One region of the Shewanella sp. 4_MG-2023 genome, then DNA from elsewhere that is predicted to be linked to it. Evidence: predicted binding sites of a transcription regulator. Region 1 holds the regulator's gene; each other region holds the start of a gene.
The links. Region 1 encodes MetJ, which represses methionine synthesis genes. Its sites were predicted from a motif close to TAGACGTCTAGACGTCTA; they were not measured.
Positions count from the first base shown of each region.

Region 1 (10,048 bases):
GAAGTTAATGCGGCGCCGTTCTCGCCTGATGTCCAAGCACCGGAAACAATAATCGCTAAACCAGTAATAGAGCACACAATGATGGTATCAATGAATGTACCTAGCATGGCCACTAAGCCTTGCTTTACCGGATCATTGGTTTGCGCTGCAGCGTGAGCAATGGGCGCACTACCTAAGCCCGCTTCATTGGAGAACACACCACGGGCGACACCAAAACGAATCGCAGCCCAAACAGCTGCGCCAGCAAAACCGCCTTGAGCAGCAACTGGGTTAAACGCACTGTGAATAATTAATTCAAATGCTGCAGGAATTTGGTCTGCATATACCACTAAAACAGCTAAACCCGCGGCAATATAAAACAGGGTCATTAACGGCACGAGTTTACCAGCAACTTCTGCAATACGTTTAATACCGCCCATGAGTACTGCACCGACGAGTACCATTAAGACTAAACCAGTAACCCAGCTCGGCACGCCAAAGTTAGCACTCATGGCATCTGCCACTGAGTTAGTTTGCACGGTATTACCGATCCCAAAACCGGCAATAGAGCCCAGTATCGCAAACGCTGTCCCTAACCAGGCCCATTTGCTGCCTAAGCCATTTTTAATGTAATACATCGGTCCACCGACGTGATTGCCATTACTGTCTTTTTCACGATACTTAACTGCCAATACCGCTTCGGCAAATTTGGTCGCCATACCCACTAATGCGGTGCACCACATCCAAAATAATGCCCCTGGCCCACCAATAAAAATAGCGGTAGCCACACCAGCAATATTACCTGTTCCTATGGTGGCTGAGAGCGATGTCATTAGCGCATTAAAAGGACTAATTTCACCTTTATCAGTGCTATCACTGTCGGTTGCTCGACCCGACCACAGCAGTTTAAAACCAGTGCCTAATTTTAGGATTGGCATTAATTTTAATCCGATAGATAAAAATAATCCCACTCCTAAAATCATCACCAACATGGGTACGCCCCAAACGATGCTGTTTACTGCATTAATAAATGCCGTTAATCCTTCCATTGAAAACCTCATAATGAGTTAAATATTTATAGTTATTATTAATCGTTATCACTAAACGTTATTTTTACGGTTACTGCGTTCACACTACTAATACATCAGTGCGTGAATTTCAGATTACCTTCATTGGCACTAAATTGGAAACATCGGTACGATTCAAACCGAACAAATCAGCAAATAACAGTTTTTTATCAGCCAATTAAATTAATTTAATTATAAAAAAAGCGCTAACTAAATTAGCGCTTAAATCTTATTGAACCATTACAACCTAGCCTAAACACCCTGAATAAGCAGTCATTAAGGCCTTCACTGGGACAGTTTTTGATAGCAGCTTTGACAGACGCAGGCTTTGCCCTTTAACTCTGTGCGCAGCTTGTCACTGATCACAGCTTTAGCTGAAGCGCTTAAACACCAGCAGTCTTCAATCGGTTTACCCGCACTAACCGCGCATTGATTAACCTGCTGGCAAACGGGGCACGCTAATGGCTCAAAAATCGCGTCTTGTGCCTCAGATACTAATGGTTCATTTGCTTGGTTTGGTGAGTATATTTCTACATCTTTCATCTGGTTCACTTTGTTTCGTTAACTGGTTTAATTTCCATAAAATGCTTTATGAGATAAGGCTATGCCTTAACGATTGTAGCTTAAAAGCATAAGCTTGAAACTGGTTAAAGTCCTACTTATTAACAGGAAAATTTGGATAAGCTTCGGCGCCTAAAACATTACCAAGCTGCTGCTTGCCATAAAAGCCATCATGTTGATGATGACTTTTTTGGGTTTGTGGCAGGTCTCCTTTAAAACGCGGATCTTGCGGCCTTTCATGGGCATTAACAAAAGCTGCCACATCCCAAGCCTGCTGCACTGTTAGCTGAATACTTTTACCCAGCGGCATATTCTCATAGATAAAATTAGCTGCAGTGTTCACTCTATGCATCCCTGCGCCCCAGTTGTAGCTTTGCGGCCCCCATAATGGCGGTAAAGCGCTCACATTAGCCATTTTAATGCCTTGACCATCAACGCCATGACAAGCCTGACAATGGGTTTGATAAACTATTTCGCCTCGCTCAGTTGAATAAGCTTGTTCTGGCGCTTCTAACTTGGGAAAACCTCGGCCAGCAAGTGAGCTTAATGCTTTTTGATCCCATTTAGCTTTCACTGCAGCTGGAATTGGGAACTCTTCTCTATTGCCACCTTTTACCAGTTCGACATCACTCAACTCTGCTACTTTGCTATCGAGATTAAATTGATTCAGTAAACCGCTCATGGCTAGCCAATAAGAATAAGCTGAGATAGCCACAAGTTCCTTACTGCCTGATGCGGGGGCTGTACCATTCATTGAATAAGTAAAGCAACCTTGAATCCGTTCCTGGTAGCTATTCACTTTGTCATTTTTCTTTCGATAAGCGGGATAAGCCATATAGGCAGCCCATAGCGGTGAAGCATTGGCTTTATTACCTGCGTTCATATGACAATTAACGCAATTAAGCTCATTGCCGACATATTTATCTCTTAATTGCTGAGTATTAACAAATATCTGATAGCCCAAACGTACTTTGTCGCCAAACTCACCCTCTGGAATAGCTGATAAATCGCTAGGTTGCAGATACTGCGCTGCGGGATCTTTTGCTATAGCGGGGATCTGAGCTTGCCTATCGGGTAATTCTGCAGCGCTAACTGAACTGATAAACACACCTGCGACTAAATAATTAAACAGTTTCATGGTATGTCCTTATTTTTGTGCCAAAGGCTGTTGAGCAGCAGCATTTTGAGCCAGAGGTTTTAAAGCTGAAAAGTACGCTGACAATGCGTCAATTTCATCAGCAGTCAGCTTAGCGGCAATATTAGCCATCATATTATCGACATCACCTTTTCTAGTACCATTTTGCCAAGCCAATAGTTGGTTTTTTAAATAGCTAGGTTCTTGGCCTGCAAGTCGAGGGAAGTTGGCTGCGCCAATGCCTGAAGGTCCATGACAGCTAGTACAGGCAGGTATATCGCGACCCCAATCTCCCTGATAAGCCAATTTTTCCGCCGTATCAGTTATCACAACCTTGTCACCGCGGTATTGCAATGGGATCTCAGCTACTGTTTTAGCGGCAAAGAAATCAGCAACGACTTGGATAGCATCACCTTGTACTGTCGCAGCCATCGCCGACATTGTGGGACTTTGTCGATTACCCATTTGAAAATTAACCAGCTGCGAGGCGATATACTCACTGGATAAACCCGCCAACCTAGGCCCTATAACACCTAAACCCTCACCATTAACACCATGGCAAGTTAAACAAACTTGCGCCTGTGTGGGTACGGTTTGCAATAACTCTTTGGGAGATTGAGCAGGAATATCGGCAATAGCCAAGTTACGACTTGCCCCTATTGCTATTATCGTGATGACTTGTAAAAGGAATTTCATATACCGCCCTCTCCTTGGATGATGTTTAGCTACTGGAATAATAAATGTAGTCCATCAGATCCACTTTATGTGACTTAATTGAATACTCTCCACCAAAGAAAAAGTAACCCAAATACGCTTACCAAAGAACAGACAGCGAACATTTGCAGGCTAAAGACTGATAATGAAAAGGTCGTTGTCGATTAATCATCAGCAAATCGACTGGGAGTGAAGTTAACTCTGAGCTTATGCTTTTAGCGCTATTTTATGACAATAAAAAAGGCCTATTCCGTTAGGGAATAGGCCTTTAAAGTTAATCTTTCAACCAAGTTAATCGTCGTTTAACTCGCGCTTAAGGATCACTCCTGCAGTAAATCCTTACAGATTTGTACTAAGTCAGACTGCACAGCTGCTGCGGTAACTTCTCGGCCAGCACCTGGGCCGCGAATAATTAACGGATTGCCCTGATAAAAAGTGCTGCGGATGACAAACACATTATCTCCAGGGGTTAAACTGGCATAGGGATGGTTCGAGTCGACCCATTGAATGCCTACTTCAGCATGCATTTTGCCATCGACTTTATCTAAAGATGCCACATACCTTAAGACTTTATTTTGCTCAAAGGCTGCACTATATTGCTGCAACATAAACTCATCTAACTCGCCAATGCGCGCTAAAAAGTCATCTAACGACAAGTCGGCTAATTCAGCTGGCACTAATGAATTTAATTCAATGGCATCAAGCTCAATCTCAAAGCCAATTTCACGGGCCAGAATAAGTAACTTTCGCTGCATATCTCGGCCAGATAAATCATCTCGAGGATCTGGCTCTGTAATGCCTAATCCGCGGGCTTCAACCACGAGTTCAGAAAAAGATTTTTGCCCATCGTAATGCTCAAACAGCCAACATAAAGTACCTGAAAAAATACCGCCAACAGCTTCGATATTGTCGCCACTATTGCGTAAATCGTTTAGGGCATGCTGTACTGGTAAGCCAGCGCCGCAACTGGCATTGTAACGCCAAAATAAACGCCGGTTACTTAGCTGCTGCTTAAGCTCACGGTAAAAAGGTAACGGCCCTGAGCCTGCAAGTTTATTGGCGCTCACCATATGAATCCCTCGAGCGAAAAACTCTGGGTATTGTAAGGTTAAGCTGGCGCTAGCACTGATATCCAAGGCCACCAGCTCATCGCAGTCGAGCAGCTCAAGCTGCTCAAATAAACTAGGGTAGTCCCATGTTGTTGCTGTGGTATCAAAGTCATCTTGCCAGTTATTGGCATCTATTCCTTGCTGGCAAATGAGCGCCTCTTTTGAACTCACTAAACCCACAAGTTGCACATTGGCTTCTAGTTCACGGTTAAGCATGGTGGATGAGCGCTGAAATAAATCAATCCAGGCTTCACCAATATTACCGACCCCAAGCAATAATACCCCAATACGCAATCGCGGGCCTGCGCAGCGTCGGTGTACTTTTTGGGTGAGTAAATTAACCTGAGATTTAGGCACTAAGGTCACTAAACTCAAACCATCTTGATACAGGGGTTTGGCATCGCGACTTAATAATCGGGCAAAGCTGCGGCGGTAGTGCTCTGCATCAGCACTAACCAAAGCGACTAAACCTAAATCAGTATGAGCATGGATATCGCTAATTAATAGCTCATGACTATGTAGCTCCAGTAACGCTTGTACCTGCTTTTGGTTTTCAGCAGTGAATGCCAGTTCAACTTTATGATGGGCAGAGCACCAATATGCTAGCGGCGCAATACCGGCTTGCTCAAGTAATTTGAGTGTGGTTTGAATTAGCGCTTGCTGCTTAAAGCGAAACAGCACCACTTCATTTAAACTGGTAACCACTGGAGCGCTAGCTGACGAACTTTGGGGCGCAATAAGGGTAAAGTCAGTATGTGATGCGTAACTTGAGCGCACCGCGAGACTAACATTAGTATCAAATAAGGGCTGTAAAGTTCGGCTGTGCAGTACTGGCGAGCCGAGTTTAGCTAAACGATCGGCTTCAGCAAGTGACATGCTTTCAAGTAATTTGGCATCATTAATTTTATTCGGATCAGCGTTAAATACCCCTTCAACATCGGTCCAAATAGTCACTCGTTCAATGTCCGCTAAGCTGGCAATTAAGGTGGCGCTGTAATCTGAGCCATTGCGGCCAAGTAATAATGTATCCCCTTTACTGTTGGCGCAGATAAAGCCGGTGATCACTAAGCGTGTATTTGGATTAGCATCCAGCAGCTTTTGGACTTTTTCGCGGGACTCATCAAGACGAATATTCGGCACAGGCCCTTCATCAGCCACCAGCAGTGAGCAGGCATCAATATTCGCGGCAGCAACGCCAGACTCTCTTAATAAGGCTGCCATTAATCGTGCTGACCAACGCTCACCAAAGCTTAATACATGATTGAGCTGAAATTCATTGCGCTCTTCAAGGGACAATAAACTGACTAATTGCGATTTATCGGTTGATAGGCGCTCACGTAAATCGCGCGCTTGTTCGTTTGAGAGAAGTTGCTCAATCAGGTTTTGCTGATAGCTCACCAGTACTTGTAGCTCTTCTTGCCACAAGTCACCGTTTTCTCTTAAGGAGAGTAATTTATATAAAAAGTTAGTACTTTTACCCGCAGCTGAAACAACGACTAAATCATCACTGTTGCCATGAGTCAGTAAAATATGGGCAACGCGGCGATAGCAATCTGCATCAGCAAGACTTGAACCACCAAATTTATGTAAATGACTGCGGGCCATTTTTCACTCCTTAAACAACATATACCAGCCTGACTACATGAATATAGCCAAGGGAGATTAACTTAAAGCGCAGCGACAGCAGCTAAGCCTACTTCAATATCGGCAACCAAGTCTTCAGCATCTTCAATCCCGACAGATAGTCGCAGTAAAGTATCTTTAATGCCAGCTTCATACCGTGCTGCAGGCGCCATTGCTCTATGGGTCATGGTTGCAGGTACGGCAACTAAGCTTTCCACTCCGCCTAAGCTTTCAGCAACACTGAAAATAGACAGTGCATTTAAAAAGGCGACCACTTCTGCTTCACCACCTTTAAGTTCGAAACTTAACATAGCGCCGAAGCCTTGTTGTTGCTTAGCTGCAATATCGTGACCTGGGTGGTCTTTTAAGCCTGGATAATACACTTTTTCGACAAGATTGCTGGCCTGAAGTACGTCAATAACTTGCTCAGCATTTTTTTGATGCTCGCGAATACGTACAGCTAAAGTACGAATGCCACGTAAGGTTAGGTAACTATCAAAAGCCGAGCCTGTTAGCCCTAAGGTGTTTGACCACCAGTGTAGTAACTCACCCAGTTCAGGGTCTTTTGCCACCACAGCGCCACCTACAACGTCACTATGACCATTGATATATTTGGTGGTGGAATGCATGACGATATCAGCGCCTAGCTCTAATGGCTGTTGCAAAATTGGCGATAAAAAGGTGTTATCAACCACAACTAAGGCATCGACTTTATGGCTTTGCTCAGCAATAGCTTTGATATCAACAACACGTAATAATGGGTTTGACGGCGTTTCTAACCACACCATTTTAGGTTTCTGAGCAATCGCATCACTGAGTGCTTGCTCATCTGTTTGATCAATCACCAGTAATTTAAATTGGCCTTTGTTGGCAAGATTTGTGAACAAACGGTAACTACCGCCATAACAATCGTGAGGCACAATCAGTAAATCATCGGGGCCTAATAAACTAGTGACCAAGGTAATCGCAGCCATACCGGTACAAGTAACCACCCCAGTAGCGCCATGTTCAAGTTTGGCAATGGCTTCACCTAACACGCAGCGCGTCGGGTTTCCTGAACGACTATAATCAAACTCTCTAGGGTTTTTATGGCCATCAAAAGAATAGTTTGTTGATAGATAAATCGGCGGGACTACAGCGCCGTATTGGGTATCTGACTCGATACCTTGGCGTACTGCTAGCGTAGCTGCGCGATGTTTGCTCATTGTAAACTCCTAAAGAATACACACTAAAGAGATGTCTAGATGGCTAAATGTACCTAAGCTAAGTCACATCGTCAATACAAATCAGCCGTTTAGACGTCTAAACATAAAGAAATCTATTTCCATTCGTTATAGAATAACCGCAATAATTTGACTGTTATTATTTAGCGGTTAAAATCTGCCACGAATCTATCGTATAAAGGTGAGTTAATGACTGAATGGAATGGCGACTATATCAGCCCATATGCCGAACATGGCAAAAAAAATGAACAAGTTAAAAAAATCACGGTATCCATACCTTTAAAAGTTTTAAAAGTATTGACTGATGAACGTACCCGCCGCCAGGTTAATAACTTACGTCATGCAACCAATAGTGAACTACTGTGTGAAGCATTTTTGCATGCCTACACTGGACAACCACTGCCAAATGACGGTGACTTATCAAAAGAAGGGCCTGATAGCATCCCATCTGAAGCAAAAGCTTTGATGGATGCCATGGGAATTGAGTGGGAAGATCTTGATTAAGTCAAGCTAGCGACTAGCGCTGAAGTACTTGCGCTAAAGTACTTGCGCTAAAGCATAAGCCTGCTCAATTAATCAAACACTGCTCGTCATTTAACGCATCGAGCTCTCAAGCTGAGAGTGAGTTGCAGTATTGCGCCTAAAGAGTCGACAATGGAATTTATCGATCCGCAGACCTTGATGCTTGCATCGGTTATCATTTTTCTAGGCGCATTAACCCAAGGCCTTATCGGTTTTGGGCTTGCGGTTGTTGCCAGTCCACTTCTCTATATCATCGACTCACAATTAGTCCCAGCCCCTGTGATTATGATGGGTTTTTCCATCGCCTTATTGACCTTATTGCGTGAACGTACTCAACTGGAGTTTAATGGGCTGCAATATGCGCTGCTGGGGCGAATACCTGGTGGCTTTATGGGCGCAGGTTTATTACTGTTTGCCCCCCAAGCAGTACTGGGGTTAGCCATTGCCTTTATTGTCGGCGCAGCGGTGTTGCTGAGTATTTTTAAGATCACAGCGCCAGTAAATCGGCTTTCGCTATTTATTGCAGGTGTCTTGTCGGGGGTATTTGGAAATATTGCCGCCATTGGTGGGCCACCATTAGCGATTTTATTAGCCGGTAAAGATGCGCCGCAGTTTAGAGCCGCGCTATCGATCTTTTTTGTTTTCAGCTCAATGATCGCACTGATTATTTTAATGCTTGCAGGCTTAGTGGAAGCAAAGCATCTGTGGTTGTCATTGATGCTATTGCCATCTGTCATACTCGGAAATATTGCCGCAGGAAAGCTAACCAATAAGGTTGATAAAAATAAGACTCGCATCGCCACTATGGTGTTATGTAGCTTAAGTGCATTATTGCTAACCCTTAAGTCGTTAATTGAATTATCAGCAGGCTAGTCGATCATCTTTTTGTGGCAGATATAAATGCAACAATGATGACAGCTAAAAATGATAACGCTTAAAAGTGATAAGAAGTTTGCAGCACAGCGCCAATGGCATCATCACCATAGCTGCCGCTCATATCCAGCTTAAAGGCTTGGCCGATGGCAAAGCCGGTGCCGAAAGAGTAAATATCTACGCTATTATCTTTTAAGTCATGGCGGTAGCCCATGCGTAAAAACAGCCAGTCAGTGGCTTTAACTTCACCGCCCACTCGCCAATACTGCACCGCATCAAACTCGCTAAAACGGCTTTGCTCCACCAGATCAATATCCGTGGTTAAGGTGACTCTGGACCAATCATAAGCAGCTCCCACTGTGACTAACGGCTCAATTTGGTATTCAAATGTCCGTCCTTGAGCTTCAACTGTGGTTATTTTTTTACTGAATAAATTACGAGCAGACAGCCCTAAGGTTAAGCTTTCTGTTGGCTCAATAGCCACCCCAAGATCAAGGTTAAATAAGCTGTCATCATTTCGATATTTATCATCATCAAAATCATCGACATCAAAGTTATTGGCACTGGCACTGTAATGATAGGTATCAATGCGTTGAAACTTAGGTGAAATCCCAACTTTTACAGGCATGTTAACTATAGATAGTGGAAAGCTTAACGCCACCCCAAAATCTGTGACTCCGGCGGCTAATACAATGCCTTGAGAGTCTAAGTCAGTGAGATCTGCAGGAGGGTTGGCGGGATCGAGATTAGTCAGCATATCAATATCACCTTGAGCAATATCAGCAACGCCCATAGCGTCAAGGTGACTTTTGGAAAATAGCGCCATTGGCACGGTTTGAGTTGGCAATACTAATGCTGCGCCAATTGCGGCTGATACCGAGGCGTTAGTGCCGTTGAGGGCATTTAAATTAATAACTAAATCATCACGAAAACTAGCAATATCATCAGTATCATTGCCGTTTATGGCCGTTTCTAAGTCATCAAAACTGTCTTGTAGTGAGTCAAACTTATCAAGCATATTGTCGCTATCATCCACTTCAGCAGCCACAACCGGTAACAGTAAGGAGAACTCATTGGTTTTTGGGGCGTAAATAGCCAGTAAAGCGGGATTAATAAAACTTGCGCCGATACGGCTTGATGAGGCTACACCTGTACCGCCCATGCTATCACTGCGAGCTTCAAAATAAAGCTGACCCGCTTGCGTATTTATCGCAAACAGCAGTAAAAACAATAGCAGCGCTA
Region 1 is NZ_JAUORL010000023.1:59,252-69,299, forward strand. Features, by position in the region: gene Q4546_RS13450 (sodium:alanine symporter family protein) at 1-1,028, opposite strand, end outside; gene Q4546_RS13455 (cysteine-rich CWC family protein) at 1,332-1,589, opposite strand; gene Q4546_RS13460 (c-type cytochrome) at 1,702-2,745, opposite strand; gene Q4546_RS13465 (c-type cytochrome) at 2,755-3,438, opposite strand; gene Q4546_RS13470 (bifunctional aspartate kinase/homoserine dehydrogenase II) at 3,777-6,170, opposite strand; gene metB (cystathionine gamma-synthase) at 6,233-7,393, opposite strand; gene metJ (met regulon transcriptional regulator MetJ) at 7,601-7,915, shown strand; gene Q4546_RS13485 (sulfite exporter TauE/SafE family protein) at 8,066-8,806, shown strand; gene Q4546_RS13490 (conjugal transfer protein TraF) at 8,868-10,048, opposite strand, start outside.

Region 2 (10,048 bases), on a different contig from region 1:
AGCGGGCGCGAAGAAAGTTATTATTTCAGCACCAGGTAAAAATGTTGACGCTACAGTTGTTTATGGCGTAAACAATGACGTACTAACTGCTGACATGACTGTGATTTCAAATGCTTCATGTACAACCAACTGTTTAGCGCCTTTTGCGAAACCGTTGAATGACTCTGTTGGTATTGAATCAGGTTTAATGACTACTATTCATGCTTACACCAATGATCAACGCTTATCAGATGTTTACCACACTGATTTACGTCGTGCTCGTGCAGCAGCAATGTCTATGATCCCAACTCAAACTGGGGCAGCTGCTGCTGTAGGTTTAGTGGTTCCTGAGCTTCAAGGTAAGTTTGACGGTTTAGCTGTACGTGTACCGACAGTCAACGTATCTCTTGTAGATCTCACTTTCCAAGCGTCTCGTGACACCACAGTTGAAGAAATTAACCAGATAGTGGCAGATGCAGCAAAAACTTCACCATTGAATGAAGCGCTTGCTATTAATGTTGAACCTTTAGTCTCTATCGACTTCAACCATAATGCATTTTCTTCTAACTTTGACGCGACTCAAACACGTGTTAATGGTCGACTTGTCAAAGTAATGGCTTGGTATGATAACGAATGGGGTTTCAGTAACCGCATGTTAGATAATACTGTTGCATTAATGACAGCTAAATAATTCATAGCAGTCATTTGACTAATATGAAAAAGCCCTGCAATTGCAGGGCTTTTTATTGTCTGTCATTTAGCTTAGTAATACTAAGCTAAATCTTACAAACTTAATTAGGCGTTGCCTTTTACTTTCATATTAAGGGTTTGAGCAAAATTTAGCATTCTATTAAGTGGCACTAACGCATCATCACGTAAAGCGTCATCAACAAACACTTCATGGGTTGTTTTATCGACACTACTGAGCGATGCTTCAATCGCTTGAAGACCATTCATAGCCATCCAAGGACAATGGGCACAGCTTTTACAAGTGGCGCCATTACCGCCTGTTGGCGCTTCAATAAGTGTCTTACCCGGTGCAGCTTGTTGCATTTTATAAAAAATGCCGCGATCGGTTGCTACAATGAATTGCTGATTGTCCATAGTTTGTGCAGCTTTAATTAACTGACTAGTTGAACCTACAGCATCAGCTAACGCTACCACATTTGCTGGTGATTCTGGGTGAACTAGCACAGCAGCATCTTGATATTGTATTTTTAATTCACGTAAGGCTTTTGCTTTAAATTCGTCATGAACAATACAATCACCTTGCCACATCAGCATATCGGCGCCAGTTTCTTTAGCGATATAACTGCCTAAATGTCTATCTGGGCCCCAGATGATTTTCTTGCCTTCACTATCTAAGTGTTCAACGATTTCAAGGGCGATACTTGATGTAACAACCCAATCTGCACGCGCTTTAACAGCGGCAGAGGTGTTAGCGTAGACCACAACGGTATGATCTGGATGAGCATCGCAAAATGCCGAAAACTGCTCAATAGGACAACCAATATCAAGTGAACAGGTGGCATCTAAAGTAGGCATTAGAATGGTTTTTTCAGGGCTAAGAATTTTAGCCGTTTCGCCCATAAATTTAACGCCAGCAACAATTAACGTTTTAGCAGGATGATCACGACCAAAGCGTGCCATTTCTAAAGAATCAGATACGCATCCACCTGTCTCTTCTGCTAAGGCTTGAATTTCAGGATCAGTATAGTAATGTGCAACAAGAACCGCATTTTGTTCTTTTAAAAGCTGTTTAATTTTTTGTTTATAATCAGCCTTTTCGGCTTCATTTAATACAGCGGGTTTTGCGGGAAAAGGATATTCGATTGAAGCGATATTCGGTGCCGAAGTGATCATTTTGATTCCGAGAAGTTACAACGTTTGAGTATTATACAAAATCGGCCCATAAAATTAAAGGACGCTTTCGCGTCCTTTCGTGTAACTGGGTAACCTATTTTGAAGGTGAAGGAATTAGCGCATGGCTAATAACATCTCTTGAGGTTGTTCCAGATAGAGCTTCCATAAATTACAAAAACGGGCAATGGTGCCACCATCAATTATGCGATGATCGCCAGACCAACTAACTTGCATTATTTTACGCGCTTCAACTTCACCGTTTTCATTAAAGCGCGGTAGAGTTTGCAGTTTACCTAACGCTACAATGGCTACTTCAGGTTTATTGATGATTGGCGTTGCCACTGTGCCGCCGAGTGCACCAATATTAGAAATAGAAATCGTGCCACCTTTAAGATCTGCAGGTGAAACGCGGCCACTACGAGCAGCAGTGGTTAAACGAGTAATTTCAGCAGCAACTTCTAGAATAGATTTGTTTTGCACGTCTTTTACATTAGGTACTAACAAACCAACTTTTGAATCAACAGCCATACCTATGTTATGAGAAGCTTTATACGTCAGCTCAGTACACTCGGAATTGACCTGGCTATTCAGCACAGGGAATTCATTGATGGCTAACGACATTGCTTTCATGAAAAATGGCATCATTGTTAGCTTAACATCATCAGTAGAGTAGCGTTGCTTCATTTCGGCGCGCAAGGCAACTAGATCTGTTAAGTCAAACTCTTCACAATAGGTAAAATGCGGAATGGTCGAAACAGACTCCACCATCATTTTCGCCATAACCGCTTTAACACCTTTGATAGGTTCGACTTTATCAGTAGCGCTTGACACGGTCGTCGCTGGCGTAACTGCTGGGGCTTGGTTATTGACCACAGGAGTAGAAACTGTCGTAGATTTAGGCGTCGCTGCAGTTAAGTGGCTTTCAATATCTTCTTTATAGACACGGCCACTTTTGCCTGTTCCTTTCACATCAGCAATATTGATATCTAAGCTGCGGGCTAAACGTCGCACTGCAGGACTGGCTAATGCTTTGCCTTGTATAACAGGCTCAGGTGAAACATCTAAAGCCACTTGGGTTGCTGGAGCATCATCTACAAGGGTATTTGCTACTGAGGTAGATTCAACTTCGATGGCAAATAAAGGTTCATGTACTTTTGCAAGCTGGCCTTTTCGATAATGAAGTTTAACAATAGTGCCATTTTTTATTGCTGGAATTTGAACCAAAGCTTTGTCTGTCATCACATCAGCAATAGGTTGATCTTCAACCACGCTATCGCCTTCTTCGACTAACCACTCAACCAGTTCACACTCTACAATACCTTCACCAATATCTGGCAATAAAAACTCTTCAATCGCTTTACCTGTAACAGGGGCTTGTGGCGTATTTTGAATCGAGGCATTGCTAGGTGTATGGCTTGAATCATTTTTTACTTCCGCCGCTGTCGAAATGACAAAAGGTTCGGCAGCAGTTGCATCCATATCTACGGCATAAAGTGGTGCATGTACTTTAGCAATATCGCCTTTGGCATAATACAGCTTAGTAATTACGCCACCATGTGGTGCAGGAATTTGCACTAAAGCTTTATCGGTCATGACATCAGCGATGGGTTGATCTTCAACGACTAAGTCGCCTTCTTTAACCATCCAATCGACAAGCTCACATTCAACAACACCTTCACCAATATCCGGCAAAATAAAATCTTTAATCATATCTTGCTCCTAGAAATTAACTGATGCTTTAATGGCTTCGAATGTTTTAAGCTCATCTGGCATGTATTCTTTTTCAAGAATAAGCGGGTATGGTGTATCTAAACCACATACTCGGCTAATGGGTGATTCAAGGCTTAAGAAACATTCCTGCTGAATTGTTGCTGCAATTTCACCAGCAAAGCCACCTGTTAACGGCGCTTCATGGTTTATTAATAACCGACCCGTTTTCTTAACTGAAGCAGCAACGGTTTCTATGTCCCATGGTGCCAGAGTGCGCAAATCGATAATTTCAGATGAAATACCCTCTTTTTCAGCCATAAGCGCTGCTTTTTCAAGGATCTCCATTTGCGCGCCCCAACCTAGTAATGTGATATCAGTTCCTGATTTAACCACTTCTGCTTTACCTAGCTCGATTTCATAATCGCCAGCGGGCACTTCGCCAACTGAAGCACGATAAAGACGCTTAGGCTCAAAGAAAATAATTGGATTAGGGTCACGTATAGAAGCAAGTAACAGCCCTTTTGCTTGCTCTGGGTTACGTGGAATGACAACTTTTAAACCAGGCGTTTGGGTAAAGTACGCTTCTGGAGATTGCGAGTGATAATGGCCGCCTGCAATACCGCCACCATAAGGGGTTCTAAAAGTCAGTCCGCCAACATCAAATTGATTACCACTGCGATATCTGAATTTTGCTGATTCATTAACGATTTGGTCAAATGCAGGGAAGATATAATCAGCGAATTGGATCTCTGCCACAGCAGTCATGCCATTTGAGGCTAAGCCATTAGCAAAGCCAGCAATACCCTGCTCGGTTAACGGTGTATTGAAACAACGATCACGGCCGAATTTTTCTTGTAGTCCAGATGTCGCTCGAAAAACACCACCAAAGTGTCCAACATCTTCACCAAATACCACCATTCTTTCATCCGCGGTCATCGCAATTGATAACGCATCATTAATGGCGTGTAACATGTTCATTTCAGCCACGATTAAATTCTCCCTGCACTTTTAGGATACGACTTAGGATATTTTTTAATATGTTGTTTTAAATCAGCTAATTGTTTCTCTAAAGCAGGTGTTGGTTTATCTAATACATCTGTGATTAACAAGTCGATATGCGGTAAAGCCACTTTTTCTGCCACTTTAACGGCATTAAGTACTTCTTCTCGGTATTGTTCATAAGCTGCAGCATCATCTTTTTCGTTTAACCAATCTTTATTGATCATCCAAAGTTTAAAGCGCTTAACAGGATCATGTTGCTCCCACTTAGCTTCTTCTTCTTTTGAACGATAACCCGATGGGTCATCTGAAGATGAATGTGCACCTAAACGGTACGTCATCGCTTCGATGAGTACTGGCGCATTATGTTCTAACGCATGAGCTCGAGCTTGTTGAGTTGCTGCGAGTACCGCAAGCATATCGTTACCATCAACACGAATAGTGTGCATACCATAACCAACACCACGACTGGCAATGCCATTACCTGCAAATTGCTCTTCAGTTGGCGTTGAAATCGCGTAACCATTGTTACGACAGAAAAAGATCGTTGGTGACTTTAAAACTGCAGCCATATTTAGGCCTGCGTGAAAGTCACCTTCTGATGCTGCACCTTCGCCAAAATAACAAATAGCAACGTTACGTTTGCCTTGTAATTTAAAAGCATGTGCAACACCGGTAGCTTGTGGTATTTGAGTCGCTAGTGGTGATGAAATTGTCTGGTAATTTAATTCTTTACTACCGTAATGAATTGGCATCTGTCTGCCTTTACCTAAATCTTTTTCATTACTGAACATTTGATTCATAAATTGTTCAGTGGTAAAACCACGATATCTAAGTGATGCATGCTCTCGGTATTGCGCCAATATGACATCACCGTCATCAAGTGCAGCAGTACTGCCAATGATAGAGGCTTCTTCGCCAGTACAAGTCATATAAAAACTAATACGACCTTGCCTTTGAGCACTTAACATACGTTCATCTAATACTCGGGTAAAAACACAAGTATCATGTATACGTTCAGCCAAGGCTTTATCAATAACGGGCATGACGGCATTTTCGTAAGTTGTGCCATCAGCTTGTAGAATTTTTAAAATAGGAATGTGCAATGAAGCTTTGTCTAAGAAGCTGACACGATGCACTGTTTCATTAGTCAGTGTTGCGTTGCTCATATTGTGCTCTTGTTATTTGTAGCCTTAAAAATAAAGCGTAATTTATTATATGCGAACGAACATTACGTTAACGTAAACTTTCTATCAACTAATGTTCATTCCACTTAGTGAATATCCTGTCATATAAAATGTATATTTAGCTTTACAACTTATTGAATGTCTTCATTAGGTGCTGGCACTAAACATAATACTGTACGTTGGCCCACAGGTACATTTTCATTAGGAAAAACGATAGCTTCGTATGGATAAATGACCTTAATCTCAGTGTCACCTTCCGTTGCTAATACATGATTTTGCTTGAACCCAGAAAAATTTACCGTTGTCTTATCAAAGGTGAATTTGAAATCATCAAACTGCTTGTTAATGGAACGAGACACTTTATATAAGTGAAGTTTGTCTTTATCAAAAGGAGCTAGTTCAACTTGTTGTTGAGTTATCAACTGCAAAAGCATCTTTTTAGTATTGGCAAATTTTAACATATCATTCTCGCCAAAAGGCATCACTTTACCCAGTTCGACTGTAAATGCATCGGCTTTGAATTGTTCTGATGAATAATAGCTAAAAGTAGTGGTAGGTTCATGATGGAATAAAATGGTGTCAACATCACAACCCGCTAAAAACATAATTTGATCAGCACTAAAGCTACGTCCAGGCCTGTAAGGATAAATCGCAAATTTCTCATGTTTAGACGGCTTTATCGCGGTGTGTAAGTCGTAATGTATTCGTTGTGAGCTATTATTTTGAAGATAAAAATTAGCTACATATTCCTCTAATTTTTTTGCTCTAACTCTTTCTTTATTTGATAAACCTAAACCGGAAGAATGTGCCCCACTGAACAAACGATTCATATTCTCTTCTACAAAGCGTGTTTGGCTGAGTATGGAATCTGGATTGCCAATTATAAACAGGACTCTTTGTTTTGTAACGATTGTTTCTTTTAATAAATTATTTATGAGTTCGTTACAGATTTCAATAGGTGCTGTTTCGTTACCATGTATGGCACAAGATAAAACAATGTCTTTAGTCGACCCTTGAGCTGGATTAAAACAAATAATCCCGTTATCTAAAATCGTAACTGTTGTTTTATTTGACAATTCAAAGCGCTGTTCTGGCACCTTGTTATTAATGTTAGTTAACGTAAATGCTAAAAAATCTTTGTCATCCATTAATTGTTGAAACACGCTGACTCCTTGATGCGGCTTTAAATATTGAATGGTTTCAAACGGTAGTCGGATTCTATCACATTTAGGGGAAGCTAACGTTAAGTAACATTTAACAGAGTGTAAATCTTTGCTTGCATTATTTATTAGAATAAATATACTTTTAGCCATCTAGACTTCTTTACGGGTATCATATGACTATAGCAACTTTTGGTGCAGGCTGTTTTTGGGGCGTTGAATATTTTTTTAAACAAATAAATGGTGTAGTTGCAGCACAATGCGGTTATATGGGGGGAAATGACAAATTTCAGACCTACGAGCAAGTGAAAGCGGGCGTAACGGGCCATGCAGAAGTGGTACAGGTTGAGTTTGACGAACATATCGTTAGCTATAAAGAGTTGTTGATCGTTTTTTGGCAAAACCACAATCCAACCACTCTAAATATGCAAGGTGGTGATATTGGCAGCCAATATCGAAGCACTATTTTTTTCCACAGCCAAGAACAAAAATTATTAGCAGAGCAATCTAAATTGTTGCTAATTCAAAGTGGTAAATGGGGATTACGACAAATTGTAACTGAAATTGTACCGGTTCAAACCTTTCATCCGGCGGAAGAATACCACCAAAACTATCTAGAAAAGAATGGCTTACCAAGTTGTCATATTAGTTATTAGCATGTAAAAGTCTAATGCGATAAGTCCTTGGTGTCTTTTGTGTACGGTATCGATTGCCTCAATCTATATCTTGGAGCAATCGCTACTTTACCCCACCCTGTAAATTCCCTACAATCCATGCAAATTGCTTAAAGCATGTAATGGAGAAATAAAAAAATGAGTCAAGCTCGTCATATTAACCTGTTAATTTTAGGTTCTGGCCCTGCTGGTTATACTGCTGCAGTTTACGCAGCACGTGCAAATTTGAAGCCTGTCATGATCACTGGGATGCAACAAGGTGGTCAACTGACTACGACTACTGAAGTTGAAAACTGGCCAGGCGATGCTAATGGCTTAACCGGTCCAGCATTAATGGCAAGAATGCAAGAACATGCTGAAAAGTTTGATACTGAAATTATCTTTGATCATATTAATGAAGTTGATTTTAGCCAGCGCCCTTACCGATTAAAAGGAGACAATGGTGAGTTTACTTGTGACGCATTAATCATTGCAACTGGTGCATCTGCCAAATATTTAGGCCTTCCATCTGAAGAAGCATTTATGGGCCGTGGTGTATCAGCCTGTGCTACCTGTGATGGTTTCTTTTATCGTAACCAAAAAGTGGCTGTAGTTGGTGGTGGTAACACTGCTGTTGAAGAAGCGCTTTATTTAAGTAATATTGCTTCTGAGGTGCATTTAATCCACCGTCGTGATTCTTTCCGATCAGAAAAGATCCTGATCAACCGTCTGATGGATAAAGTTGCTAATGGCAATATCATCCTACACTTAGATCAAACTCTTGATGAAGTCGTCGGTGACAACATGGGTGTTACCGGTCTTAAAATGAAAAGCACTAAAGATGAGTCAATTTCAGATTTAGAGGTTGCTGGCGTTTTCATTGCGATTGGTCATAGCCCAAACACCGGTATTTTTGACGGTCAACTTGATATGAACTACGGTTACATTACCGTCAACAGTGGCCTTCAAGGTAACGCAACTCAGACAAGTGTTGAAGGCATTTATGCTTGTGGTGACGTAATGGATCAACATTATCGTCAAGCTATTACTTCAGCAGGATCAGGTTGTATGGCTGCGTTAGATGCCGAGCGTTACTTAGACGCACAAAAGTAGAATCGTCACTTTGTAATCTACTAGTTTACACATAGTGAGCTAGTAGCGACAAGCCATCCATTATTGTGATGGCTTTTTTATTGTTTGTATTTTATCGATGTGAATAACACAGGTGAAGGCTGTTGTTTATACAGTTGACCAGTTTTTGTTTAACACTATTACTGCACATTACTCATTTTTTTAATGGTTAACTTTCAAACTGTATATTACAACTTCAGTTTTGCCATTAACATCTGAATGAAACTGCTGACAGATAAATTCCATTCCTATTTTCTTCATAATTTTAATTGAACCTAAATTATCCTTATCCGCTATTGCTGTAAAACGTTCAATAATTGGTTGTTCCTCTACCAATAATTTAATCACTGCTTTGGCGCTTTCTGTCGCATAACCTTTCCCCCAAGCTGATTGTTTGAATCGCCAACCAATTTCAAGATTATTAAATTCAGGGGTCTCACTGAAAAAGCCCATGGGCCTAATCAATATCCAACCAACAAAGTTATCACGACGATCAACAGTATCTAGTTCTCGCTTTTCAAACACCTTCCAAAAGCCCCACCCTTTGGATGGCGTTAAATAACTTGCCAAACGTGGTATAGAAATATGTTCTATATCAGATTTTGAGGTAGGTTTTCCGCCGTTTATATATTTCATCACATCGGGATTTTGGTCTAGAGCGTAAAGTAAATCGGCATCATCAAGCGTCATAATAGCAATTGATAATCTGTCTGTTGCTAACTGGGTTTTCATAACACCTACTTCCAATAAGTCAAACACAATGGCAAGATTCTAAATTTTAGATATAAAAAAAGGAACCCTAAGGTTCCTTTTTTAAAGAATAATAACTAATTACTTAGCTAAAGCTTCTTTTGCTTTTTCAACTAAAATTGTGAAAACAACTTTGTCGAATACAGCGATGTCAGCCAAAATTTTACGATCGATTTCGATCGAAGCTTTTTTAAGACCGTTAATGAAACGGCTATAAGAAAGACCATTTTGACGAGATGCCGCATTGATACGTGCAATCCAAAGTTGACGGAATTGACGTTTCTTTTGACGACGGTCACGGTAAGCATATTGACCAGCTTTAGTTACTGCTTGAACAGCAACACGGAAAGTACGAGAGCGAGCTCCGTAATAACCTTTGGCTAATTTAAGTACTTTCTTGTGACGAGCACGAGCGGTTACACCACGCTTAACTCTAGGCATTGTTCATATCTCCTTTAATTAAGCGTATGGTAGTTGACGTGCAATTGCTGGCACATCAGACTTAGCTACTAAACATTTAGCACGTAAGTGACGTTTACGCTTAGTGCTCTTCTTTGTCAAAATATGACGTAAGTGTGCCTGTTTGCGCTTGAAACCATTAGCGGTTTTTCTGAAG
Region 2 is NZ_JAUORL010000019.1:72,807-82,854, reverse strand. Features, by position in the region: gene gap (type I glyceraldehyde-3-phosphate dehydrogenase) at 1-670, shown strand, start outside; gene nadA (quinolinate synthase NadA) at 775-1,842, opposite strand; gene Q4546_RS12100 (dihydrolipoyllysine-residue acetyltransferase) at 1,957-3,552, opposite strand; gene Q4546_RS12095 (alpha-ketoacid dehydrogenase subunit beta) at 3,562-4,539, opposite strand; gene Q4546_RS12090 (thiamine pyrophosphate-dependent dehydrogenase E1 component subunit alpha) at 4,542-5,720, opposite strand; gene astE (succinylglutamate desuccinylase) at 5,870-6,901, opposite strand; gene msrA (peptide-methionine (S)-S-oxide reductase MsrA) at 7,075-7,554, shown strand; gene trxB (thioredoxin-disulfide reductase) at 7,711-8,664, shown strand; gene Q4546_RS12070 (GNAT family N-acetyltransferase) at 8,845-9,414, opposite strand; gene rplT (50S ribosomal protein L20) at 9,514-9,873, opposite strand; gene rpmI (50S ribosomal protein L35) at 9,892-10,048, opposite strand, start outside.
Region 2: a site for MetJ is predicted at 7,045-7,062, ahead of msrA (peptide-methionine (S)-S-oxide reductase MsrA). Genes of this name have one in related genera too.

Region 3 (10,048 bases), on a different contig from region 1:
CCCACGGGTCAGTTGCAGAGCCGCCAACTGAATAATTAAGTACTTGCACGCCATTTTCAATGGCATGCTCAAGAGCTTGAATCGTAAATTCAGGGTAACAAGAGCCTACATCGTCACATACTTGGTAAGAGACGATATTGGCATGGGGGGCCACGCCACTAATCTCAGGAAACTCAAAGGCACTTTTTTCGGCAATGATATTGCCATCTTCTTCTTCCACTTGAAGGTAATAATTAACGTTTTTAACGACGTTACCTGCTGCCGTAGATGCCACATGTGAGCCATGTCCGTGGAAGTCATAACCCACTTTAGCTTTATCCGCTAGGTCATCATAACTTGGGTCATCTAGGTTATCTGCAACACTTGCCCGATAATCAACAAGCTCTGGATAACTCACAATACCAATCAGTTTGTTGTTACAAAATTCAGGGTATTGCTGACAATCGCCAAAGTATTGATTTTCGCCATTTGGATTAACAAATACATGGCCATCATCGCCCACTTTTTTGAATGAGGGATGCGTAGCGTTAATGCCGGTATCCATAATACCGACAATAATCCCTTCACCTTTGGTACCAGGGATATCATTGACACCTTGCCAAACTTTTTTGGCTCCGATAAATTCAGGTCCTGTAGAAGTCTGAATATAATGCATACCGACAGGTTCAACACTGTATACATCTTGATCTTTTTGGATGGTTTTAACTTCACTGGCATCAAGCTGCAGTGCAAATGCATTAGCAACTACTTGATACTGTTGTGTTGGCTTTAAAGTACGGTTAAGTTTACCGCTTAACCTTTGGGTAATTTGTGTCTGCTTTGACTCAAGGTAGCGTTTATAGCTCACACTGGCTTGAGATTTAAGATTTAATACGCCCGCTGTAGTTTTGTTACTTTGATTACTTTTGATGCTGGTTGCGGCATAGCCTGTAACCGAGCCATCGTAACTTGCTAGCGCGCTATCTTTTAAACGGACAAAGTACAGTCCGTCAGTACGCATTTTTCCGGCACGTTCTAGTTTTATTTTTTCTTGGCCAGGATTGATGCTGTTAAGCGGTTTGCCTGAATCAGCATGACTAGAAAATGCCAATACTGAACTCACAGCACTAAGAACCAAATATCTACTACTTAATTTCATTTGATAACCTATTATTCTTTTTATAAAGGGAAAGCCGAATTCGGCTTTCCCTACCAGGGTTAAACAAGCAAGTGTTTAGCCAGTTAGAAACGACGACGCAGTGCGATAAGACCTGCGAACAGCAGAGATAACATACCTAAGCTACCACCACTGTCTTTTTCATACGTTGACTCTACAGTTAACGTATGGCTCACTTCATTCACACCGTCAGAAGCCGTAACAGTTAGTTGATGACTACCTTCACTATCAAGTTCACCCGTGATTTGAGTGCCAGCGATAGCCAGTGCAGTAAAGCCTGAACCTTCAACTGTGTAGCTTAAGCTGTTACCTTCGACATCCATAAACAGTCCATCGATATCCATGGTAAAGCTTGCTGAATCGCCTTTTTTGAAGGTCAATTGAGGAGTCGGCATAGCAGCGGCAACGTCTTCATCAACTACTGGCGCAATATCATTCACGTCCGTGACCATCACCTTAATGCTTTCGGTTTCACCAACTGTGTTGCCTTTTTGAGCAAGGATTTTAAGTTCAAATTCTTGGTTATTCTCAAAATCAAGCGCTGATGGATTAACCACGTATAACTCATGAGTTTCTTGGTCAATCGCAAAAGGCGTACCTGTAACTGAATTAACGATATGCAATTCAAGCGGCTCAAAGTCTGTTGAACCGTAAGTAAAGAAGCCCTGAGTATCCAGCTCAATCTTTCCTAAAACAGTATTCATTTCAGCGCCTTCTGCAACGCTAAAGACTTGGTTAGCCTGTGCTTTTGCAACAATAGAACCATCATCATCTACCATTGCGTTATAGCCAATTTGCATAAAGTCATCGTTTACACTAACAACCATGAAATCTTTCGGTGCAGGGATCTGGCCGATACCACCTAAATCAGATGCGCCCACTGAAGCGATATAAACCTCTTCACCTGGTTGAGCAGTATAGGTTGGTGAAAACGCTAGCTCGCCAACTTCAGCATCTTGACCCATTGCCGCAAAACCAACATGAACAGAGCGGTCATTTGCTACATCGGTACACACATCCATGCCGGTAAACCAATCAAAGTAACAAGACTCTTCAACTGCATAATTACCACCTTTAATCGGGTTAAATTGTGCAATTGGTTCGTATTGTTCTTTACCTGTGTGGCGGTCGGTTTGAATATGGAAACCAAAGTTTTGGTCAAAATCTTCTACGCTATCAAGCTCGTGGTGATATAGGTCTTCAAGACAAACCTGAGAAACGATATTTTTGCCATTATTGGTAAAATACGTTGGTAGGGTAGATTCTTTCATACGACCATTTGGGTTGGTGTAGTCATAAGCAACGCTGTAATCAATTACATATGTCGCTGGTTGACCTTTGGCATTTAACGCAATACGTGGCTGGTTTACTTGCTGCGCTTCATCCCAAATGTAGCCATCTGAAAAACTCTCATTCCAACCATTTTCTAAAACAACCGATTCAAAAAATAGGTCATAAGCAAATAGCTGTGGGCCACGCTCTTGAAAGTTAGCCAGTGCCACATCTGCGCGGTCGAATAAGCTTACGGCAATATTTAGCTTCTTACCTGAAACCGTACACATGGCATCATCAAAAATAGCGCCACCAACAGCTTTGATTTTATGACCTTTAACATTTTCTAAATCAGGTCTAACGGTACGGTTTTGTAAAATTAACGGATAAGCTTGAAAGGTTGTTTCAGTCTTAGAATCATTAATGAATGAAGCCACATAACCTTGATAACTGCCATTACCAAACTCATCATCAGGGTATAATTCACGACCCCAAGCTAAGTGATTCCATTCTGTTTGGAAAGTGTCTGGGTTCCAACCTAAATAAGATGGAAATTCGGTTGCGTTTGGGCGTTTAGTAATCGAGGTGCTGTGACGCGCTTTTACCATCCAACCAAGGTTAAGCTCAGGCTTTCCTTCAGACATTAAGCTAATGTAACCATTTAGCTCAGTTGCTTTTAAGTTAGCGTCAGTATGATCCGCAGTGCTCATCAACGGCCATTGTGGCAGTTTATTAGCATCAACTATCATAGAGACAGGTATAACCACACTTGAATTAGCAGGGATATTCACTGATTCAGGCAAGTTAAGTGTTAATGCTTCATGGGCAGCTTTATCACCGACCATTTTAAACGATAAGCTGTAGGTCTGAGCGGTATCTGAGACATTGCGAACAGTGATATTCTTATGAACTGTTTTAGTATCTGCAATTTCATGCATACCAAATTGAACGTAAGGTTGATTTGAAGCGCTTTCCCAAGCCACTAAAGGCGAGCTGATTGCAGCATCTAAATCTTCAACACCATGACCGATAGAATAGATTTCAGCAGGGGTAATTTCATCACTTTCTAAAATACTATCGATATTAGCAGTGTTAGCTAAAACAGCTTTAATTTCAGCAGGACCAAAACCTGGGAACTGACTTTTAATCACAGCTGCAGCGGCAGCAATTCTTGCAGCACCTGCCATAGAGCCAGAGCGCATACCGTACTTAGCTGCAGTTTCATCTGCATTGGAAATATGCACCACTGGCTGATTGTCAGTGAAAGTGACAATTTCAGGCTTTAACGTTTGTGAGCCACGCACTGGGCCCATTGCAGCCCATTCAGGTACAACAAGTGTTTCACCATCGTCAGCATAGTTTACTGCACCAACAGTAATTGCCGAAGTCGCACTACCTTCTGCAGAAATCCAGTTACGGTGTTTAGCTTCAGCGTCACCATAAAGTGAATACTCAGCTAAATCTCCAGCATGAGTGACGACAGTCATACCTTGAGCTGATACACGTTCAATCATCAATTGCAGTAAGCTTACCGAGGCATTACCATCGATATCAAAGAATGCACCCGCGCCAGAAGCCTCTAGTAATGCAATATCGATACGGTCACTAATATCACCATCTTGGTTAGGGTCAAGAGCATGCTCAAAGGCTTGAACAAGTTTATCTAATGAAGGTCCTGACGCCGAAATATAAGTAGGGTCCCAACTTGCGCCCGATACGTTATAGACTTTATAAGCATGAAGTGATGCACCAGGTGCAAGTTGATGCACGATACTCGCAAGCTCTGTGCCCATACCTGTTGGATATTCCCAACCACTCCAATCCACATAGCTAAGATTTTGATCGATTGGGTTAGCGTCATTACCGTAGTTTTCGCTTGAAAAATCCCAACCACCTGCAACTACCGCTGTAGGGAAGCCGCTATATTCAATAGCGCCATTTTCTAAGGCTTCTAAATAACTGCCAGCCGGTGGAGGCGTTTCAGGGTCATTATTTTCGCCATAAACACCTGAACCACCAAATATTGGTAAAGTGTAATCAATACCGGTAGAAATGATTGCAACGCTAACACCAGCACCAGCCGATTCATTGCCAGTATATGGAGTCAGTAAGGCAACTTCTTCATCGGCCATTACCGTAGCATTTTGCTGAACAGACTGAGTCGCTTCAGTTTGCTTAACGCTGCTAGTATTGCTGGCACTGAAAATACGTTGCACTGCATCAAGCGCCTTAACTTGAGCAACTGAGCCGCTTTGCAGTTCAACATTGATTATATTCGCAACTAACCCTGAACGCGCTGTTAATATTGCCTGCGGATCAATGGCTTTAATTTGGTTGAATACTTGATCTTGTAATTTGCTAACTTCAGCAAGGCGTTGCGTGTAATCGCGTTTATCACCTTGGCGCTCGATAGCTGCGGCATTTGTTAAATATAGAGTATAGGTCGCGCGTTCTTGCTGCTGAGCGCTACCATATGCTGATACTGATTCGGTCTGAGCATTCGCATGTAGAGCACCCGACAGAATGGCGGTTGAGACGCATAATGCGAGCGTGCATTTATTAAATTTCATTTCCATTCCTTCACGTTATTTTTTGTTATTCGGCCTTTTTCAGGCTCTAACCAATTAATAACGTGCAAGGAACATTGTCACAACAACCTCAGATTCATTTAATACTCATATTTATATCTGCGCTTGTCTAGCTTATATCTTTTAATTATCTTTTTCATTTAAATACAGACACTTAACTACGAAAAACATAATACTAACAACACTAGTTAGAGGCGATAACCAACAACATCGGCCTCGTTAGCAACCTTTAATGTTAACAATAAAGACTGTTCATCAGCGCTTGATAAACCAAAAAACTTGCGCACTGTATTCGCTGGAAATGACATCACAGTTTGTATCTCGCCAGCAGCATTGATTCGTTGGATCAGGTCTTGTTTTACTGTGCGTTCGACGAAATATACAAAGCCATCTTCATAGTAAAATGAGCCAAAATCATATTTAGCTAAACGATCGGTAATCTGGCTAACTTCATTAGTATTGGCATCAAAACGCCAAATACCATTTAAATTAAACTTCGACATATACAGTATATCTGGGGACTCACCTTCAACAGCATAATTCCCTTGGCCAAACTTAATTGGCTGTAATTTATCATCAAGTGAATAACGATAAATGCCACTACTCTCATTTTCAGTGCCTTTAAAATAGATAGCCCTGCCATCTTTAGACCAACTGATGTTTTCGGCTGCAAGATCGCCAATATCAACTCTTTCAAATAGTTCCGACTGAATATTACCTAAATATAAGGTTTGTTTATCATTACGGTTGATGGTGACGGCAAACATCTCACTGGTAGGCGATACCCCCACGACCCCTGCATTCCCCATGCTTTTAGTCAGGTTTTTACTAGTGACTTGGTTATTTTTCCAGGTGGACCACAATTTTGAACGATTTGACAAAAATAAAATATCACCAGTCTTTTTTGAATAACGGGCATACATGTCTCGTGAAGATGAGGAGATTTTTCGCAGTACTTTTTGGTTTTGATAGCTCAGTTGTGCAATATACTCTTTTGAAATGTGCTCGCTAATAAATAGCGTCTCGGTCACATCGGAATAAGTGACGCTACTGATTAAGCCAGTAAATGGAATGGTATGCTGAACATTACCTAACAGATCAATTTTAGAAATCACTAAATTTGATCCTTCAATATGATTCACATAAAAGCTGTCATTTTGATAACTAAAGTCATAGTCAATAATACTGACACTATTCGCTATTAAATCAACAACATCACTTTCACCACGTTTTAATAGCAGGCTCATTTGAAGTGATGAACTTTTTTCTCTGATAAACGCAATTTCATCATTATTGGTCAATTGATGAGGCGAAAAGTCTACCTCGTTTTTACCGGGCTTGGTTAATTGTGTACTTTGCTTTGTCGACATCGAATATGAAAACAAAGCCACTCTATCAGTTAATTGCTTCGCAAAAATAAGTGTATCTTCATCATTTTTTGACCAGCTCAGTACTCGTTTAAATGGCAAATAAAAGCAGCCCTCAGTCACAAGATCATCGGTATTTTGCTGTAAATGCCTTACTCTTACTTGGCAAACACCACTAGCTAAAACTCGCACGTAAGCCAGTTTTTGATCGGACGGCGACCAAGCGGGAGAAGCTTCTTCACTATCGACAAACGAAATTAATTTCAGTGGCGAGTCATTGTTATTAAGCTCTTTAATATAAATTTTGCCCGGTTGCTGACCATTACGCCATTGCATCGCAAGGTATTTGCCATCATTGGACACGGCAATATGCTCTTCAACCCCTTCAAAATTGGTCACTTTACTTTTTATTGGTGACGCCAAAGCGGCTGCGGCTTCAGGCTCTGTAAAAGATTTGATAAATTGATAAGCGGAATAACTGAGTAGTATCACAAATGCGAGCACAAAAACTGCCAACACGGTATGTTTACGGCCTGCCTTTTTGTGAGTGATATCTGAAAGACTCGTCTCCTCATTAGCTGAAGAAATTAATGAAATCGGTAACACTAATTGGTAACCAAGTTTTGGTAATGTCAGCAGTAAATCAGCTTCAATATGTAAATCTTTAAAGGATTTTCGTATTAGCCATACTGAATTAGTGAAACCTTTTTCACCAACAGCTTGGTTACCATCCCAGATGGTATCAATTGCTGTTTGGCGAGAAACAATATGATCTGGACTATCAATAAACAGTTTCAGCAACTCAAACACTTTAGCCGACAACTTAATTGTCTTATCACCACAGCTTAAGGTCATTATGCTGCAATCTAACGTACACGGCCCTATTTGATACTGAAGTAATGCCATCAAGTCTCACCTAGTAATTTGTTATTATTATTATTTTCACTAGTCATCATAAATATAAATCAAATAAAAACCATTCTACGCACAAGTTGTTTGACACAAAATTAATTAAGCCACTGTTAATAAAAGAATTAACCAGTGTTACAACTTGTATCGAAATATAAACATTCACTTTATATAAATAAATATTATGAGTTATAGCTTGGTAGTATACAAAATAGCGTACCAGCTAACAATTAGGTTTACATTTATTTAACAAGCGATTTGTGTTGATATTGGCGCTTTTTTTAGTGATAAATGCTAAAGGCACAGCAGCATTATTTAAAATACAACTTACTTGTCTGATTTTATTCAATAAAGACACGAGGTTAACCACAGTATTTTTTCAGAGCTTAGCCTCTCTTAAGGCTTATCAAACTCTGTATAGGTACAATAAAGTGGAATCTTGCTGGTTTACATAAGGCTTAATGACCATATTTCTAGTAAGTCAATAAGGGGGCCTCTATTGATAAGCCCAAATCCACTGGCTAAATAAATTGTTTAATTTAGCATACAGCCTTAAAAAATATCACCACAAAAAACACATTAAACTAATACAATCATAAAGATAAGCACAACTAATTCCTAAACAAGCTTTTAGGTTGAATTTAATTATTTGCGGCATTGCACAATTTTTGACTTATTATCGTATTGGGGGGTGTTATCATTTTTAAATTCGACTAAAATAGACGTCTAGATGTAGATACCTCTACACGTTCAAATTCAAAAAGACGAGATTTCCCATTATGGCAAACCACTTGTTCACCTCTGAGTCGGTCTCAGAAGGTCATCCAGATAAAATCGCTGATCAGATTTCTGATGCAGTATTAGACGCAATTTTAGAGCAAGACCCTAAAGCGCGTGTTGCTTGTGAAACTTACGTAAAAACAGGCATGGTATTAGTCGGTGGTGAAGTCACAACTTCTGCATGGGTTGATATCGAAGAAATCACGCGTAAAACAGTGCGTGAAATTGGTTACACTCATTCTGATATGGGTTTTGATGCTGATTCTTGCGCCATTTTAAATGCCATTGGTAAGCAGTCTCCTGATATCAACCAAGGTGTTGACCGCAGTGATCCTGCAGAACAAGGCGCTGGTGACCAAGGTTTAATGTTTGGTTATGCCAGCAACGAAACTGACGTATTAATGCCTGCTCCTATTACTTACGCTCACAAACTTGTGAAACGTCAATCTGAAGTACGTAAAGATGGCACCTTACCTTGGCTTCGCCCAGATGCAAAAAGCCAAGTTACCTTTGCTTATGATGAAGGTAAAATTGTTGGTATCGATGCAATCGTTCTATCAACTCAACATCGTGAAGATGTTAGTCAGGAAGACTTAATCGAAGGCGTAATGGAAACCATCATTAAGCCAGTTTTACCATCACAGTGGTTAAACAAAGATACTAAGTACTTCATCAACCCAACTGGCCGTTTTGTTATTGGTGGCCCTGTAGGTGACTGTGGTTTAACCGGTCGTAAAATCATCGTTGATACCTATGGCGGCATGGCGCGTCATGGTGGTGGTGCTTTCTCAGGTAAAGACCCATCAAAAGTTGACCGTAGTGCTGCATACGCTGCACGTTATGTAGCGAAGAACATCGTCGCTGCAGGTCTTGCAGATCGTTGTGAAATCCAAGTTTCTTATGCAATCGGTGTAGCAGAGCCTACCTCAATTAGCATCGAAACATTTGGTACCGGTAAAGTATCAGAAGACGTATTAATTAAGTTAGTTCGTCAACACTTCGAACTGCGCCCTTACGGCCTAACAGCGATGTTGGATTTGGCTCGTCCAATTTACCAACAAACTGCTGCTTATGGTCACTTCGGCCGTAACGAATTCCCATGGGAAGCGACTGATAAAGCTGAAATCTTACGTGCTGATGCCGGTCTATAATTAGCCCTCATTACAGTATGTAAAACTAAAAAAACCGTCAATTGACGGTTTTTTTATATCTATAATTAGCTGATTGATTCAACTTGGACTATTTCGCTATAGTTTTATTTCGCTATAGTTTTATTTCGCTATCGTTCTGCAGAGCACATAAACGGTCACTACTTACGAGTAAGCTTAACCTTCTCTCTGATTAAGCAGTAATCACTGCCGGCCATTCTTCCTATGGCATCTAATTTGTCACTATCGATTCTAAAATCCTCAATGATGTCATCTTTAACATGAATAGCGACGACATTACCTAATATTAAATGGCCTGATAACGGTTCATTGCCCAAATCAATAATCTGATTAAGCTGGCACTCAAAGCTAATTAGCGCTTGCTTAACGAGACTCGGCTTAACTATAGATGCTGGGGCTTTTTCAATGTTGGCATACTCAAATTCATCTATATCCGCAGGAATATGATGGCAAGTTTCATTCATCACCGCTAAATCAGGATAGCTCACTGTATTGATGACAAATTCACCCTGTTGGCGAATATTAGTTAACGTATCCTTTTCCTGACCATCATCCATGCCCATAGGGTTGAAACACAGCACTGGCGGGTTAGCGCTGGCCACAGTAAAAAACGAAAAAGGTGCTAAATTGGCCACCCCATCAACAGAAATAGTGGAAACCCATGCGATGGGTCTAGGCGTTACTCCACCAATCAATAACTTATATATTTGTTGCTTACTTAACTGTTGTGGCGACAATAACATTAGGCTCTCGCAAATATTCTTAATAGGGTAAATCACATTCAACTTTAACAGTACTATGTCAGGT
Region 3 is NZ_JAUORL010000009.1:102,813-112,860, reverse strand. Features, by position in the region: gene Q4546_RS07155 (S8 family serine peptidase) at 1-1,138, opposite strand, end outside; gene Q4546_RS07150 (S8 family serine peptidase) at 1,222-4,998, opposite strand; gene Q4546_RS07145 (winged helix-turn-helix domain-containing protein) at 5,205-7,289, opposite strand; gene metK (methionine adenosyltransferase) at 8,072-9,223, shown strand; gene Q4546_RS07135 (flavin reductase family protein) at 9,382-9,984, opposite strand.
Region 3: a site for MetJ is predicted at 8,012-8,029, ahead of metK (methionine adenosyltransferase). Genes of this name have one in related genera too.